One region of the Colwellia sp. 20A7 genome, then DNA from elsewhere that is predicted to be linked to it. Evidence: predicted binding sites of a transcription regulator. Region 1 holds the regulator's gene; each other region holds the start of a gene.

Region 1 (3,731 bases):
ACCGATATTTATACCGATTCAGGGGTTCTCTCACATGCAATTATTGCCGACAGAATGGAGCACTATGCCAAGCTGGAGGTGACACACTTTGAATTACCTAAGTACACTTTGTATCCCCAAACATCATCAGTAAAAGCAAATACTACAAGTACAGACTTACCGAATATAGCTTTAACTAATGATGATTTAACAAAAAACTCACCTTGGAAGCTTAGCGCTCAAGAAGCAACGCTATATAAAAATAATAGGGTTATTTTAAATCATCGAGTACACTTAAGTGCAACCGATAAGAATAGTTTAATACAAGAAATACATTGTAAATATTTAGAGCTCGATTTAAATACTAATATTATTAGCTCAGACCAAACAGTAATGGTGCAAGGAAAAGACTTCACTATGTATGGCTCTGGTTTGATAATTGACTTAAACACTAAACAGATGACATTAACCGAACATGTACGTACTATTTACAAAAAAAAGAATGGTTAATCCCTTAATGACAATTAAAACAATTAGCACAGGTTTATTACTAAGCTCACTACTACTCACGTTAGCGTTACCCGTAAGTGCAGCCAAAAAAGACCTCACGCAAGAAATCACTATTAAATCGAAACGTCAATCAGCCGATTTAAAAAACAAAATAGCAAGCTATTTAGATGACGTAAGCATAAATCAAGGTTCTATCTCTATTATTGCTGACATTGTCCAAGTTTATAGTCAAGTTGATGAGAAAACTCAACAAAAATACGATACTTATCTTGCTAAGGGTGAGCCCGCTGTTTTCAAACAGCAGCTAGAAGATGGCAGCTTAATAAGCCTACAAGCTAATGAGATAACCTATCAACCAGATCAAAATATCATTACCATTTCAGGTAATGCACAAGTGCAGCAAGCGGGTAGTAAGGTGACAGGTGAAATAATCACTTACAATACATTAAATGAGAAATTAGAAGCCATCAGTAGTGATAATGACTCAGTCACCACTATTTTGCAGCCAGCTCAAATAAAAGCTCAACAAGATAAGAAAAGTAATGACAGTAACAAGCAATAAAAATAACAGCGAAATAAACAACTCGATTTTGATAGCCAAAAATCTATCAAAATCTTACAAAAGCAAAAAAGTTGTTAAAAACGTTAGCTTAACCGTAAGTTCAGGTCAAATCGTGGGGTTATTAGGCCCTAATGGTGCAGGAAAAACCACGTCTTTTTACATGATTGTTGGCTTAGTACCTAATGATAATGGTCAAATAATACTTAACGACGAAGATGTTACACTTGCGCCTATGCATGAACGTGCACGTCGAGGTATTGGCTATTTACCTCAGGAAGCATCTATTTTTAGAAAACTGACCGTTACTGAAAATATTATGGCAATATTACAAATTAGAAAAGGCCTTAATGAAAATGAAAGGCAAATGAAATTAGAGCACCTGCTAGAGGAATTTAATATCAGCCATATTAAAGACAATTTAGGCATGAGCTTGTCCGGTGGGGAGAGAAGACGCGTAGAAATCGCCCGTGCTTTAGCTGCAGATCCACAATTCATATTGCTTGATGAACCTTTTGCAGGTGTAGACCCCATTTCAGTAGGTGACATTAAAAAAATAATTATTCATCTTAAAAAACGTGGTCTTGGTATTCTAATTACTGATCACAATGTTCGTGAAACGCTTGATGTATGTGAACATGCTTACATTGTTAGTCACGGCGAAATAATAGCAGAAGGCGATTCTAATCAAATTCTTGCTAATCAAAAGGTAAGAGATGTATACCTAGGCGAGCAATTCACGCTATAGTTAACACATATAATAAATACCTATACTATACTTACGCTAAGTGAGTAACTATAAATAATAATAACAGGAATTAAGACAACGTAGATGCGCCCAACTCTGCAACTCCGGATAGGACAACAACTAACCATGACGCCACAACTGCAACAAGCGATCAAGCTTTTGCAGTTATCAACGTTAGAGCTTCAACAAGAAATTCAAGAAGTACTTGAAAGTAATCCCCTGCTTGAAATTAATGATCAAGAAGCCTCAGATAACAATTCAGAGGACAGTGGAAATACACTTGAAGAAGCATTTTCAGCCACAATTGCTGAACAATCTACTAGTGATGGGAGTGAAGATTCATCCGCCTCTATTGATGAGATAAGCACTACTGAGGCGATGGAAAAAAATGACATTCCAGAAGAGCTGAATATTGATACAACTTGGGAAGAGAGTTACAGTGCTGGCACGTCAAATACAGGTGCAATTAGTAGCCCAAGTGAAGATTACACTTATCAAGGTGAAACAATCGATTCAATACAAGACCACCTTTTATGGCAAATGGAGTTAACACCTTTTTCAGAAACCGATCGCACTGTTGCTATCGCCATTATAGAAGCCGTTGATGAAGCTGGTTACCTTACGGTATCAAGTGATGAAATTTTAGAAAGTGTTGGTATAGAAGGGCTTGAACTTGATGAAGTTGAAGCAGTATTAAAACGTATTAATGTCTTTGACCCTGTTGGTGTTGCCGCTCGCTCAATTGCTGATTGTTTAATTATTCAATTAAATCAATTTGATCCTGAAACCCCCTACTTAAAAGAAAGTAAATTAATTATCAGTGAACATATTGACTTGCTCGGGAATCGTGACTATCGTCAATTAATGCGTAAAACACGCCTTAAGGAAGATCAATTACGCGAAGTGATGCGTTTAATACAAAGTTTAAACCCTCGTCCTGGTGACGTTGTTGTTAAAAGTGATGATCAATATGTTATCCCTGATGTTTCAGTAGAAAAGAAAAATGGTCGTTGGGTTGTGGAATTAAATCCTGATACTGCTCCTAAGTTATCAGTTAATCAGCAATATGCAGCCATGACAAAAACGACAAAGTCTTCGAGTAATGATGGCCAATTTATTCGAACAAACTTGCAAGAAGCTAAATGGTTTATTAAAAGTTTAGAATCGCGTAATGACACATTACTCAAAGTATCTAACTGCATTGTACAACGTCAACAAGGCTTTTTAGAGCATGGTGCAGAAGCTATGCGACCTATGGTTTTAAATGACATCGCTGAAGCTGTAGATATGCATGAATCAACTATATCTAGAGTGACAACACAAAAATACATGCATACGCCAAGAGGTATTTTTGAATTAAAATACTTTTTTTCAAGCCATGTTAGTACCGAAAATGGTGGTGAATGTTCATCAACAGCCATACGTTCATTAATTAAAAAACTCATTTTAGCCGAAACACCAGCTAAACCGCTTAGTGATAGCAAAATGGCAGATTTACTAGCACAGCAAGGAATTAACGTTGCAAGGCGCACTATAGCTAAGTATCGTGAGTCTTTATCTATACCACCGTCAAATCAACGAAAGAGTTTACTATAACCAGCGACTTTATTTTCTGAACTTAACTAGAGAAGGATATACTTATGCAAATTAACCTTACTGGCCACCATGTAGAAGTAACTTCATCATTACGTGATTGTGTTGACACAAAATTCGCTAAATTAGAGCGACATTTTGATCACATCAATAATGTTCACGTTGTACTTACAATTGAAAAGTTAGAGCAGAAAGCTGAAGCAACCATACATTTAAAAGGCAGTGAAATTCATGCTTCAGCAGCGAGTGCTGATATGTATACTTCGATAGATACTTTGGTAGATAAATTAGATCGCCAAGTACTTAAATACAAAGGCAAAATAACACAACATTAGCTTTATC
Region 2 (3,731 bases), 1.1 Mb from region 1:
TTAAACCACGGCTTGGCATAATAAAGTCCATACGGATACGACCAGTACCGTCTGGTGCCATATCCGTTAGTTCAGCTTTACGAACGCCCATTTTTTCCATAATCGGACCTTGATGTTGTTCTTCAACATCAATAGTTACTGTTTCGTATGGTTCTTCTAATACACCATTAACTTCACGAATAATAACTTCTGGACGAGATACAGCTAGCTCAAAACCTTCACGACGCATGTTTTCAATTAGAATACCTAAATGAAGTTCACCACGACCTGATACTTTAAATTTATCAGCATCTTCTAATTGCTCAACACGTAATGCAACGTTATGAATCAATTCTTTATCTAAACGATCTTTAATATTACGTGACGTTACAAATTTACCTTCTTTACCACAAAATGGTGAAGTGTTAACTTGGAATGTCATGTTGATTGTAGGCTCATCAACTGATAATGCAGGTAAACCTTCAACAGTCGTAGGACAACAAATCGTATCAGAGATTTTTAATTCGCCTAAACCAGTAATTGCAATAATATCGCCAGCAAAACCTTCAGCAACATCTAAACGCTCTAGTCCTAAATAACCAAATACTTTACCTACTTTAGCATTATGTACGCCGCCGTTAGCAAGTTGAATAGTTACTTGTTGGTTAGGTTTAACTGAACCACGAGTAATACGACCAACACCGATAACACCTAAGTAAGAGCTGTAATCAAGTTGAGAGATTTGCATTTGGAATGGACCATCTGGATCCGCTACTGGTTGTGGCACTTCTTTAAGGATAGTGTCAAACAATGGCGTCATATCTGTGCCAACTTCGCCTTCTTCAAGTGTAGCCCAACCGTTAATAGCTGAAGCATAAACCACTTTAAAATCAAGCTGTTCATCAGTAGCACCAAGGTTATCAAACAATTCAAAAACTTGATCCATAACCCAATCAGGGCGAGAACCAGGCTTATCAATTTTATTAATAACAACAATTGGCTTTAAACCTTGAGCAAACGCTTTTTTCGTTACGAAACGCGTTTGTGGCATAGGACCTTCTTGCGCATCAACAATAAGTAAAACTGAATCTACCATTGACATTACACGCTCTACTTCACCACCAAAATCGGCATGGCCAGGAGTATCTACAATGTTTACACGGTAGCCATTCCAGTTAATAGCCGTGTTTTTAGCTAAGATGGTGATACCACGTTCTTTTTCGATATCATTTGAATCCATTGTACGTTCTTCTAGACCGCCACGCGTATCTAGTGTACCCGATTGCTCTAATAATTTATCTACTAAAGTCGTTTTTCCGTGGTCAACGTGAGCAATAATTGCCACATTTCTTAATTTATCTAACACAGGCGTTACTCGCTGTTTCATTATTATTTAATACCACAACAAAACGCGGGGCTTAAATAACTAAGGCTTTAATTGGGCGCGTATTATACAGTTTTTTTATATTAAAAGATATTTTTTATCATAAACCTGCTTTATGACGTATTTGTGTCAAAATGGTACAAAATAGTACATGAAAATTGATCAAAATGAGATATAGTGACTTTCGGACTAGTATTTTGCACCAAAAAGATCTTATAGTGCACCATATTCGTGCAAACTGTTTTTTGCACACTTTATAAGCCATTGTTTTATCTATGGTTTATAATTGGCACAATATTAGCTTATGTATGTCAAAACTTTGGTCTATATCAAAAGAAATTTAAAACTAACTTCACTGGAGAGACAAAATGTCACAAGCAGTATTCGATTTAATAAAAGAACACGACGTCAAATTTGTTGACCTTCGTTTTACCGACACTAAAGGTAAAGAACAACATGTTTCTATTCCTCATCATCAAGTAAACGAAGATTTTTTTGAAGACGGTAAAATGTTCGATGGTTCTTCAATTCAAGGTTGGAAAGGAATTAACAAATCTGACATGGTATTAATGCCTGATGCAGATTCTGCTGTTTTAGACCCGTTTACAGACGCTGTAACATTAAACATTCGTTGTGATGTAGTAGAACCAGATACAATGCAAGGTTATAGCCGTGACCCACGTTCTGTGGCTAAGCGTGCTGAAGAATATTTACGTTCTACAGGTATCGCTGATACTGTATTAATTGGTCCTGAGCCAGAATTCTTCTTATTTGATGACGTACGTTTTCATACTGACATCAGTGGTTCTTTCTTTAAAGTTGATGATAAAGAAGCATGTTGGAATTCAGGTACTGAATATGAAGAAGGCAACATGGGACATCGTCCTGGCCTTAAAGGTGGTTACTTCCCAGTATCTCCAGTAGATTCTTCACAAGATATACGTTCAGCAATGTGTTTAGTAATGGAAGATATGGGCTTAGTTGTTGAAGCTCATCACCATGAAGTAGCAACTGCTGGTCAAAACGAAATCGCTTGTCGCTTCAATACTATGGTATTAAAAGCTGATGAAGTTCAAATTTATAAGTATGTTGTTCATAACGTTGCTCACGCATACGGTAAAACAGCTACATTTATGCCTAAGCCATTAGTAGGTGATAACGGTTCTGGTATGCACGTTCATCAATCTCTTGCTAAAGATGGTGTTAACTTGTTCTCTGGTGATAAGTACGGCGGATTGTCTGAAATGGCTATCTACTACATCGGTGGTATCATCAAGCATGCTAAAGCACTTAATGCATTCACTAACCCTGCAACTAACTCGTACAAACGTTTAGTTCCTCATTTTGAAGCACCTATTATGTTAGCTTACTCAGCGGCTAACCGTTCTGCTTCAATTCGTATTCCAGTAGTGCCAACACCAAAAGCAACACGTATCGAAGTTCGCTTCCCAGATCCAGCTTGTAACCCTTACTTAGCATTCTCTGCTATGTTAATGGCTGGCCTTGACGGTATCAAAAACAAGATTCACCCTGGCGATGCTATGGATAAAGATCTTTATGACCTTCCGGCTGAAGAAGCAGCAGAAATTCCACAAGTTGCAACATCATTAACTGAAGCATTAGATGCTTTAGCTGCAGATAACGACTTCTTAACTGCTGGTGGTGTTATGGATCTCGATATGATCAATGCCTACATCGAACTTAAACGCGCTGATTGTGAATTATTAAATACTTCAACTCACCCAGTAGAATTTGCGATGTACTACAGCGTTTAATTTTAACGTTAACAGTTAAGCATAATAATATTAAGCTCACTTCGGTGAGCTTTTTTTATGCTCTAATTATTTATCAGTAGTAAAATTATAAATTTTTGTATAAATTATAACTACCGATACCTAATCTCTGTGTATTTGGATATATCTAAAGGAACAAGATATACTTGATAAATTATGATTAAATTTTTATTACTATTAATACTTATATCCATCATTACTCCCATTAACGCGAGTACCACTAAAATATACCTTTGGCGTAATGAAGCTGGCCAACTAGTGTATTCAGATACCCCATCACCAGGCGCAGAAGAAGTAAAAACCAACCCAGGGCATGTAATAAAATCATCAAGCTCGATAGATATACAAGTACTTGATATTCAAAAAAAGATAGTACCTGAAGATTACAAAATCATAATTAATAACCCTAAAAATAATGACACAGTCCGTGATAATACGGGATCTGTTCTTGTTAGTGCTGTAATACAGCCGAGATTTAAGCGTGGCTTAAAAGTTCAGCTTATTTTAGATGGCAAAACTTATCAAAATCCTCAAAGTCACACTCAATTTTCTCTTCGAAATATTGACCGCGGTGA
Region 3 (3,731 bases), 470 kb from region 1:
AGTCTTCGATTTCAGTGAGTTTTTCATCAAGAAAACCCGCTTTCTTATCTATTGAAAATGCCTGATTAAAGCTGATTTTTTTATCTAAATCTTGAATTGCAATGAGTAATAGGTTTTTTTGTTCACTAATTTTTAATAATGCGTCAGGTTGGTGTTGCTGTAAAATAAGCTTTTCGTTACTAATGATTTGCTCGAGTTCTTGTAATTGAGCAAATTGTAGAGATATTAACTCTATGGATTGAGGGGAAGCTGACATCAATGCACCTTTTATTATAGCAAAGGGTGATTATCACCCAGTCCCACCGTTAGATCAAATTATAAAGTAAACTCAAACTTGGCCATGCTAGCAGCAAGCTTTTGAGGATCTATTTTATACTCACCAGCAGCAATTGTTTTTTTCAATTCTTCAACTTTTTCCTGATTAATCACAGGAGCATCAGCAGATTTTTTTTGTAGTTCTTTAAACTGTTGAGCTTGTGGGGTCAAAGAAACAGAGTCGCGAGCAACATGTTTAGGTTGCGCACTATCTACTGTTGTCTGAGCTGAGCCTTGTTTAGTTTGGGCTTGTTTATTTTGGTTTATCTGTGCTTGATTGTTCAAGTTGTTGATATTTATAGTCATAATATTACCCTACGGTAAAAAGTTCTTCTAAAGTTTATTCATTAACTTTATATCGGCAAAAAGTAAGATAACTTAAATAAAATATACTAAAAATTTTAGCGTAAAATAATTTCCGATTTTAAAGATTAGATCTTAAAAAATTATAGGTTAATAGTAACCTGATTAACAGCACTAATTCGAGGCTTAATAATCCGACCAGAGCGTGAGTTTTTAACCTCAATTTGTTCATGTAAATTACCAGAGGTTAGCGCGGTACCTTTGGTTTTTATTAAAAAGTTTTCATTTTCTGCGACAATAGTTATAACGTCCCCTTTACATATTAAACATATATTGGTTTTAGTTATAGTACGTTCATTACCTATTCTTTTTTCTGCTTTACTACCTAACACCATATTTATGTCGGTGATTCTTTCGCCGCGTATTTGATTTGTTGCAATGTAATCTATCGCAATATTATCTTTAGTGAGCACTTCACCTTTCTCAATCGTACTTGTTGTAACAACAACAGCAAAGGTTCTTTCAATTTTAGCTGGTAGGTATAATTGCCAGGGAGTTGAATCATCACAAGTTATATTAACATTAACATTCCTACGATTGGTATTTTCAGGTATATTTGCTTTAATAGGTACTTGGCAAGGTTTTATTATTATTCTTGTATCTATATTAGTGACATTAAAAGATATTCGTCCATCATCAGGCGCAGGTATATTGCTCTCTAAGTGTTTTTTTGCAAACGACTCAATATAAGCTCTATCCCATGTTGTAGCTAAACTTATTGATGGTAATAATGCTAATAAGCTGATGAAAGAAAGGTAAACGATATTTGTACGCATGATTTTTGCCATTTATTTTTAGATTAATTCAAATACTCGACTATGCTTAAGCTAGATTAACATAATTATCGGCAGGTTAAGTTATACTATGTGTATAATATTTTTATTCATTTCTTATAAAATAGTGACATACTAAGCATCAATTTTTTGTCACTTATTTTGGCATATAATAAATACAATCAAGAATTGTGCCTGTTTGCCCTATAAATTGTAGGATAAATTATAGCGTTCTTGATTATAAATGAGGTTTTTATGGCAGGTATACTAGATTCGGTTAATCAACGCACACAGCTTGTTGGTCAAAATAGGTTGGAATTACTTCTTTTTAAATTAGTAGGTCGTCAGCGTTTCGGCATTAATGTGTTTAAAGTGAGAGAGGTATTGCAGTGTCCTAAATTAACAGTATTACCTAAACAAGACTCTTTTATAAAAGGAGTGGCTCATATTCGCGGACAAACTATTTCAGTTATTGATATGAGTAAAGCTATTGGTGGGCCAGCGATAACGCAAACTGAAAATTCTTTTATTATCATTGCTGAATATAATCGTAGCATACAAGGCTTTTTAGTTGCAGGTGTTGAACGCATTGTTACTTTAAGCTGGAAAGATATGATGCCTCCTCCGGAAGGTGCAGGGAAGTCTAGCTACTTAACCGCAGTGACTGAAATAGACAATCAAATGGTTTCTATTTTAGATGTAGAAAAAATATTGAATGAAATTAACCCTGTATCAACTGACTTAAGTGCTGAAGTGGTTGATGAAAGTGTGGGTAGAGATCTCGGTGAACGAATAGTTATGATAGCTGATGATTCAACCGTGGCACGTAATCAAGTAAAAAGAGCATTAGAGCCATTAGGTATAAAAATGGCTTTAGCAAAAAATGGTCAAGACGCCTTAGATCAATTGATTGCTATTGCTGCGACGTGTGAGCATAGTATTACTGAGAAAGTTGCCCTAATGGTTTCAGATATTGAAATGCCAGAAATGGATGGCTATACACTAACAGCTGAAGTTAAAGGTAATGAACGTATGGCTAAAATGCCTATTATTTTACATACATCATTAAGTGGTGTGTTTAATAATGCCATGGTTAAAAAGGTTGGTGCTGATGATTTTATTGCTAAATTTCATCCAGATGAATTAGCGACATCGGTTAAGAAATGGCTAAATCATCCATTATAAAAAATAGTCAGCATATAAAATAAATTAGGAAGTAGTACTAGTGTCCGTAAGACAGCTTGACGATAAAAGTTATCATCAATTTAGAGTTTTTTTAGAGCAACAGTGTGGCATTGTACTAGGTGAAAGTAAGCAATACCTAGTTAAAAGCCGCTTAGCTCCTTTAATGAGCAAGTTTTGTGTTAATTCGCTTGGGGAGTTAGTTACTCGAACGTTATTACCTATAGAGCGGCAATTAAGGGCAGCGGTCATAGATGCTATGACCACTAATGAAACGCTATGGTTTCGTGATGATTATCCTTTTAAATTACTAAAAAGCAAAATATTGCCAGATTTGGCCCAAAGTAGAACGCCTGTAAAGATATGGTCAGCAGCGAGTTCATCTGGTCAAGAGGCGTATTCTATTGCTATGTCAATTTTAGAATATCAAAAAAGTAATCCTGGTAGCTTCTCAAGAGGCATCCAAATTATTGGTACTGATATTTCAACAACCATGTTAGAACACTGTAAATATGGGCATTATGATTCACTTGCATTAGCACGAGGTTTATCTGAAGAAAGGAAGAGACAATTTTTCGAAAATGGTGATAACGGTATGCTAAAAGTCAAGGACGAAGTAAAGAAGATGGTGAGCTTTCGTCCGCTTAACTTACTTAATAGCTATAGTTTGATGGGGCGTTTTGATATTGTTTTTTGCCGTAATGTGCTTATTTATTTTTCACCTGAAATCAAAGCACAGATAATAAGTCAAATTCATGGCACTTTGAATGACAAGGGGTATTTATTTTTAGGCGCTTCAGAATCTCTTTCTGGATTAAATTCAGATTTTGATATGTTGCGTTGTAATCCTGGTATCATTTATCAAAAAAAATAAGAGAGATTAATCTCTCTTATTTTTAATCGCTAATGACAAATATAGTGGCGAAATTTACAAGAAAAAAACGTAATCTAAACTGTGAAACCTAATGTTTAATTAACCCTAATCAATATATCCATTGCATATTTATTTAACTTACAACCTATTATCTTCTTTCTTTATAACACCAGAATACTTTAATCACTTAATACCTCTTCTTTATTACTAAACAATTTTTATCT
Region 4 (3,731 bases), 380 kb from region 1:
TAGTAGACGCTTTATTTAATATTGCCCCAGAAAATGCACTTTTACATCAGATTAAAGGATTATCGCTTTATGCTAAAGAAGATATATCACTTGCTAAATACCATATAGAAAAAGCGATACAAAATGGTATGAGAAATCGCTCTAATCAGTTAATTGCAGGTGTGATTTATTTTAGAGAAAAAAATTATGAACAAGCATACTATTACCTTAATGCAATAAGGGATACTTTAGAAAATGGCCACTCAGCGAAAAAAATTCTTGCCATTACAGAGTTAGCGCTAGGTTATAATACTAATGCAGGGCAAACCTTATCAGAATTAGAAATAATGACAGCAGAAGATGAAAAGCTGCTGACTGAAGCTAGTCTGGTTTTATCTAGTCGAGGTGATCGTCAAGCAGCTAAGAACTCTATTAGTCAACTTGATAGTGTTGATATGCATGATCCCGACAGTATTTTAAAACTAGGTGCAATAAAGCTATATCTTGATGATGTGGAAGGTCTTATTGATATAGAAAAAGTTGTTGCTTCTTCTCCTGAAGATTTAAACCCTAAGGTAGTACTTTTTACTGCTTACCTTGAAGCGAATGATTTTTCTAAAGCTTTAGCTATTGCTGAATCCTTAAAAAAAGATATTAAAAGCCAACTCATTGGGTTTAATTTAGCAGCTCTTGTACATATTAAAAAAAATGAAATCGAAAAAGCGAAAGATAACTATACAAGTGCTTTGGATATTGATGTAAACAACATTAATTCATTAGTTTTTTTTGCGAGCCAAGCATGGAGTAGTAGTGATTTTAATTTAGCTAAAGGCTATGTTGAACGTATTCTTAAAGAGCGGCCTATGCATATCTTCGCATTAAAAATGAATTTAAGCATTGATATAGCAAGTAATGAGGTTAACGAAAGCCTAACCAAAATAAAAAATGCTTATAAAGCGCAACCTGAGATGCCGTATCGCTTATTGTTAGTGGACTCTCTATTTAAACTTCAAAAATTTAACGAAATTATTCCACTATTAAATGATGCTGATGTAGCTCTAGATGAAAATACTAATAATCAAGTTTGGGTTTATTTGATTCGAAGCTATCAATTAACAAATGAAATAGAAAAAGCCATTGATGTTGCTAATAAATGGTCGTTAATAAAACCAGAAGAGCAGTTGTCTTGGTTGTATGCTATAGATTTACTAGATAACCAGCAAAAATTAGCTGAGGCACTTTCTAAAACTGAATCAGCGTTGTTAATACACCCGCAAAGTGCACGCTTAAAAGTATTGTATAGCTACTTTTTATTACATAGTAAGCAAATAGAGAAAGCAAAAGATACGTTTAATAGCTTAATAGTAGAAGCTAGAACTCTACCTTTAGGTTTGTATTTACAGGGTAACTTTTTGGCGGTAGAAGGAAGCTATCAAGAAGCTTTAAATACTTTAACTGCTAGTTATAAAGCAAGTAATAGAGCTAAAACGGCGCATTTAATTTATTTTATCTTACAAAAACTCAATCAAACAGCGCAAGCACATGAGTTTTTAGAGCAACATTTAGTACGTTTCCCTAAAGATATAGCGACACGCCTTATTTTAGCTGATAACTATATGGAGACTTCGCGTGATAAAGCTATTAATCATTATCTTTATTTAGCAAATAATAATGTCGCTTCAGCAACAGTGTTAAATAACCTTGCTTGGTTACAATTAACAAAAGGAGAATACGAGAAAGCAAAAGAGAATATAGAAAAGGCTCTTGAGTTGAACCCTAATAGCGTCAGTGTGTTAGATACAGCAGCAGAAATTAATCTTAAATTGAATAAAAAAGTAGTCGCTAAAGATTATTGGAACAAAGCTTTATTATTAGATTTAGATAATTCAAAAATAAAAGCTAAGCTTGAAGCCATTTCTAATTAATGTGGTGTTTCAAAATGGACAAGATGAAGTTAATAGTAAGGTGAATTAAAGTGTCAGTTAATTTTACAACTAAAGGAAATGTAAATGACGACAACTTAAAAAGTCATTTTAAAACATGATGTTGCAATGTTGGCACGCTTGGTGCTTATATACTTAACATAGAATTGAACTTCACTATTTACATATAAGACAAGGAATTAAAAATGAAAAAATTACTTTTAGCTTCGGCTTTAGCGTTAACAACTACTGTTGCAGTAGCAGACCCTATCTTTTTGGATGTAGGACTGGATTTTGGTGGAAATGGTAACGTTGCAACTACTTCAAGTTCTACAGGTTGGATTGACCAGTTAACATATATTTACCAATCTGATACTACTGTAGTTGATGTAGATGGTAGCTTTAGTGGTACTGCTGCAAGTTTACTTACTGACGGTGATAGCATTGTAACTAACGGTGGTTTTATCAATGGCGATTTGAACAGCCTGAGTACTAACCTAATTACAGGACTTAACCCACAACAAACAACGTTTGGTGGTCCTAGTGATAATGGTTATGGTGGTGACTGGGGTTTAACATTCCAAATCACAAACCTAATGGGTACTGTTGCTGGTGGCACTAATCAATATCTTGATTATACTTCAGGTGCTATTAGCATTTATTATTATCAAGCAGGTATGACTGCAACTACTGATTTCATTGAGTTATTTACTATTAATGTAACAAATTCAGGATTGACTGCTTCAGGTTCTTTTGTAGGTGGTAATGTTACTAACTACGGTACTGACCTTGTAAACGGTGTTGTTGCTGGTGATGTATTTAATAACCTATTTGGTGGCTTTAAAGAATATTCAGAAGATCAAGTATCTCCTGATTTCGCGGTTAATTCTTTACTTGATTATAATACTGAAGATGTGAAGAGTGCAGATTTTCTTGGTACAGATTTAGAAGGTAATAATATCTTTAGGGTTGAAGGACAGCATGATGGTTCAATTGTTTTTAATGTTCCAGAGCCTGCTTCAATTGCAATATTAGGTTTAGGTTTATTAGGTTTAGCTGGCGCACGTCGTCGTAAATCTTAATTAAATATTAGCCTCGGCTAAAATAAAAAAAACCGCCTCTTGGCGGTTTTTTTATTTCTATTTTTTAGTTTGTAAATGATAGTTTAGAATATTATGTATTAGCGGGCAGAATGAGTGTCGTTTAATCATTTGAGGTGATTTCGCTTATGATTAATTGTTACCCTTTAATAGTTGTTTTACTCGCCAGAACATATATTTTTGAATTGGGTTTTTGTTACCCCAAGGTCGCCATGTTTTTATTAGCTTGTTTCTATAGGCATCGAAATGTAATCCATGTGGGGCATGTATAACTTCACCACGCTTTAGAATGATTTTTAAAACATTAGTGCACAATGTGCCAGCGGCTAATGAAATCCCCATACATGTTGAGGGTACTTTTTTATTAAGGAAGTTTACAGAAGACCTATCAACTAGGTAATGTCTTTGTTGAACAGAAGGAGAAACACCAATAACAAAACGAATGATATTGTCATTAAATATCAGATCTTTTTCGTTATCACTTGCATCTTGAGTGGGGTCTACAATAGCAAAGTACTCATCGAAAGACATTTTTCCGGGCATAAAAACTAGAAAAGCAGTACCCATACCCATTGGTGCTGCTGTTATTGTAGGAATGCCTTTTTCATAACAACGCCTAAATACTTTACGGCGAATTTCTAAACAAAAAATATCTAGGCTATCAACATAAATATCCACACCGTCTAGAAAATCTTCTAAATTATTTTCGTCAATTCCACTGTCAAAGTTT

Evidence for each region. Region 1 encodes sigma-54, which starts transcription at its own class of promoters, with help from an activator protein. Its sites were predicted from a motif close to GTTGGCACGNNNNTNGNNT; they were not measured.
Region 2: glnA (glutamate--ammonia ligase) is a predicted target of sigma-54. The motif match lies at 1,649-1,667, and genes of this name have one in related genera.
Region 3: flgA (flagellar basal body P-ring formation chaperone FlgA) is a predicted target of sigma-54. The motif match lies at 1,632-1,650, and genes of this name have one in related genera.
Region 4: GQS55_RS00650 (PEP-CTERM sorting domain-containing protein) is a predicted target of sigma-54. The motif match lies at 2,033-2,051, and genes of this name have one in related genera.

Annotation. Positions count from the first base shown of each region.
Region 1 is NZ_CP047130.1:529,497-533,227, reverse strand. Features, by position in the region: gene lptC (LPS export ABC transporter periplasmic protein LptC) at 1-489, shown strand, start outside; gene lptA (lipopolysaccharide transport periplasmic protein LptA) at 497-1,051, shown strand; gene lptB (LPS export ABC transporter ATP-binding protein) at 1,032-1,796, shown strand; gene GQS55_RS02265 (RNA polymerase factor sigma-54) at 1,881-3,392, shown strand; gene hpf (ribosome hibernation promoting factor) at 3,437-3,724, shown strand.
Region 2 is NZ_CP047130.1:3,984,965-3,988,695, forward strand. Features, by position in the region: gene typA (translational GTPase TypA) at 1-1,366, opposite strand, end outside; gene glnA (glutamate--ammonia ligase) at 1,732-3,138, shown strand; gene GQS55_RS17115 (DUF4124 domain-containing protein) at 3,313-3,731, shown strand, end outside.
Region 3 is NZ_CP047130.1:1,000,212-1,003,942, forward strand. Features, by position in the region: gene flgN (flagellar export chaperone FlgN) at 1-256, opposite strand, end outside; gene flgM (flagellar biosynthesis anti-sigma factor FlgM) at 316-621, opposite strand; gene flgA (flagellar basal body P-ring formation chaperone FlgA) at 762-1,454, opposite strand; gene GQS55_RS04350 (chemotaxis protein) at 1,707-2,636, shown strand; gene GQS55_RS04355 (CheR family methyltransferase) at 2,677-3,507, shown strand.
Region 4 is NZ_CP047130.1:154,112-157,842, forward strand. Features, by position in the region: gene prsT (XrtA/PEP-CTERM system TPR-repeat protein PrsT) at 1-1,904, shown strand, start outside; gene GQS55_RS00650 (PEP-CTERM sorting domain-containing protein) at 2,108-2,983, shown strand; gene GQS55_RS00655 (ThiF family adenylyltransferase) at 3,134-3,731, opposite strand, start outside.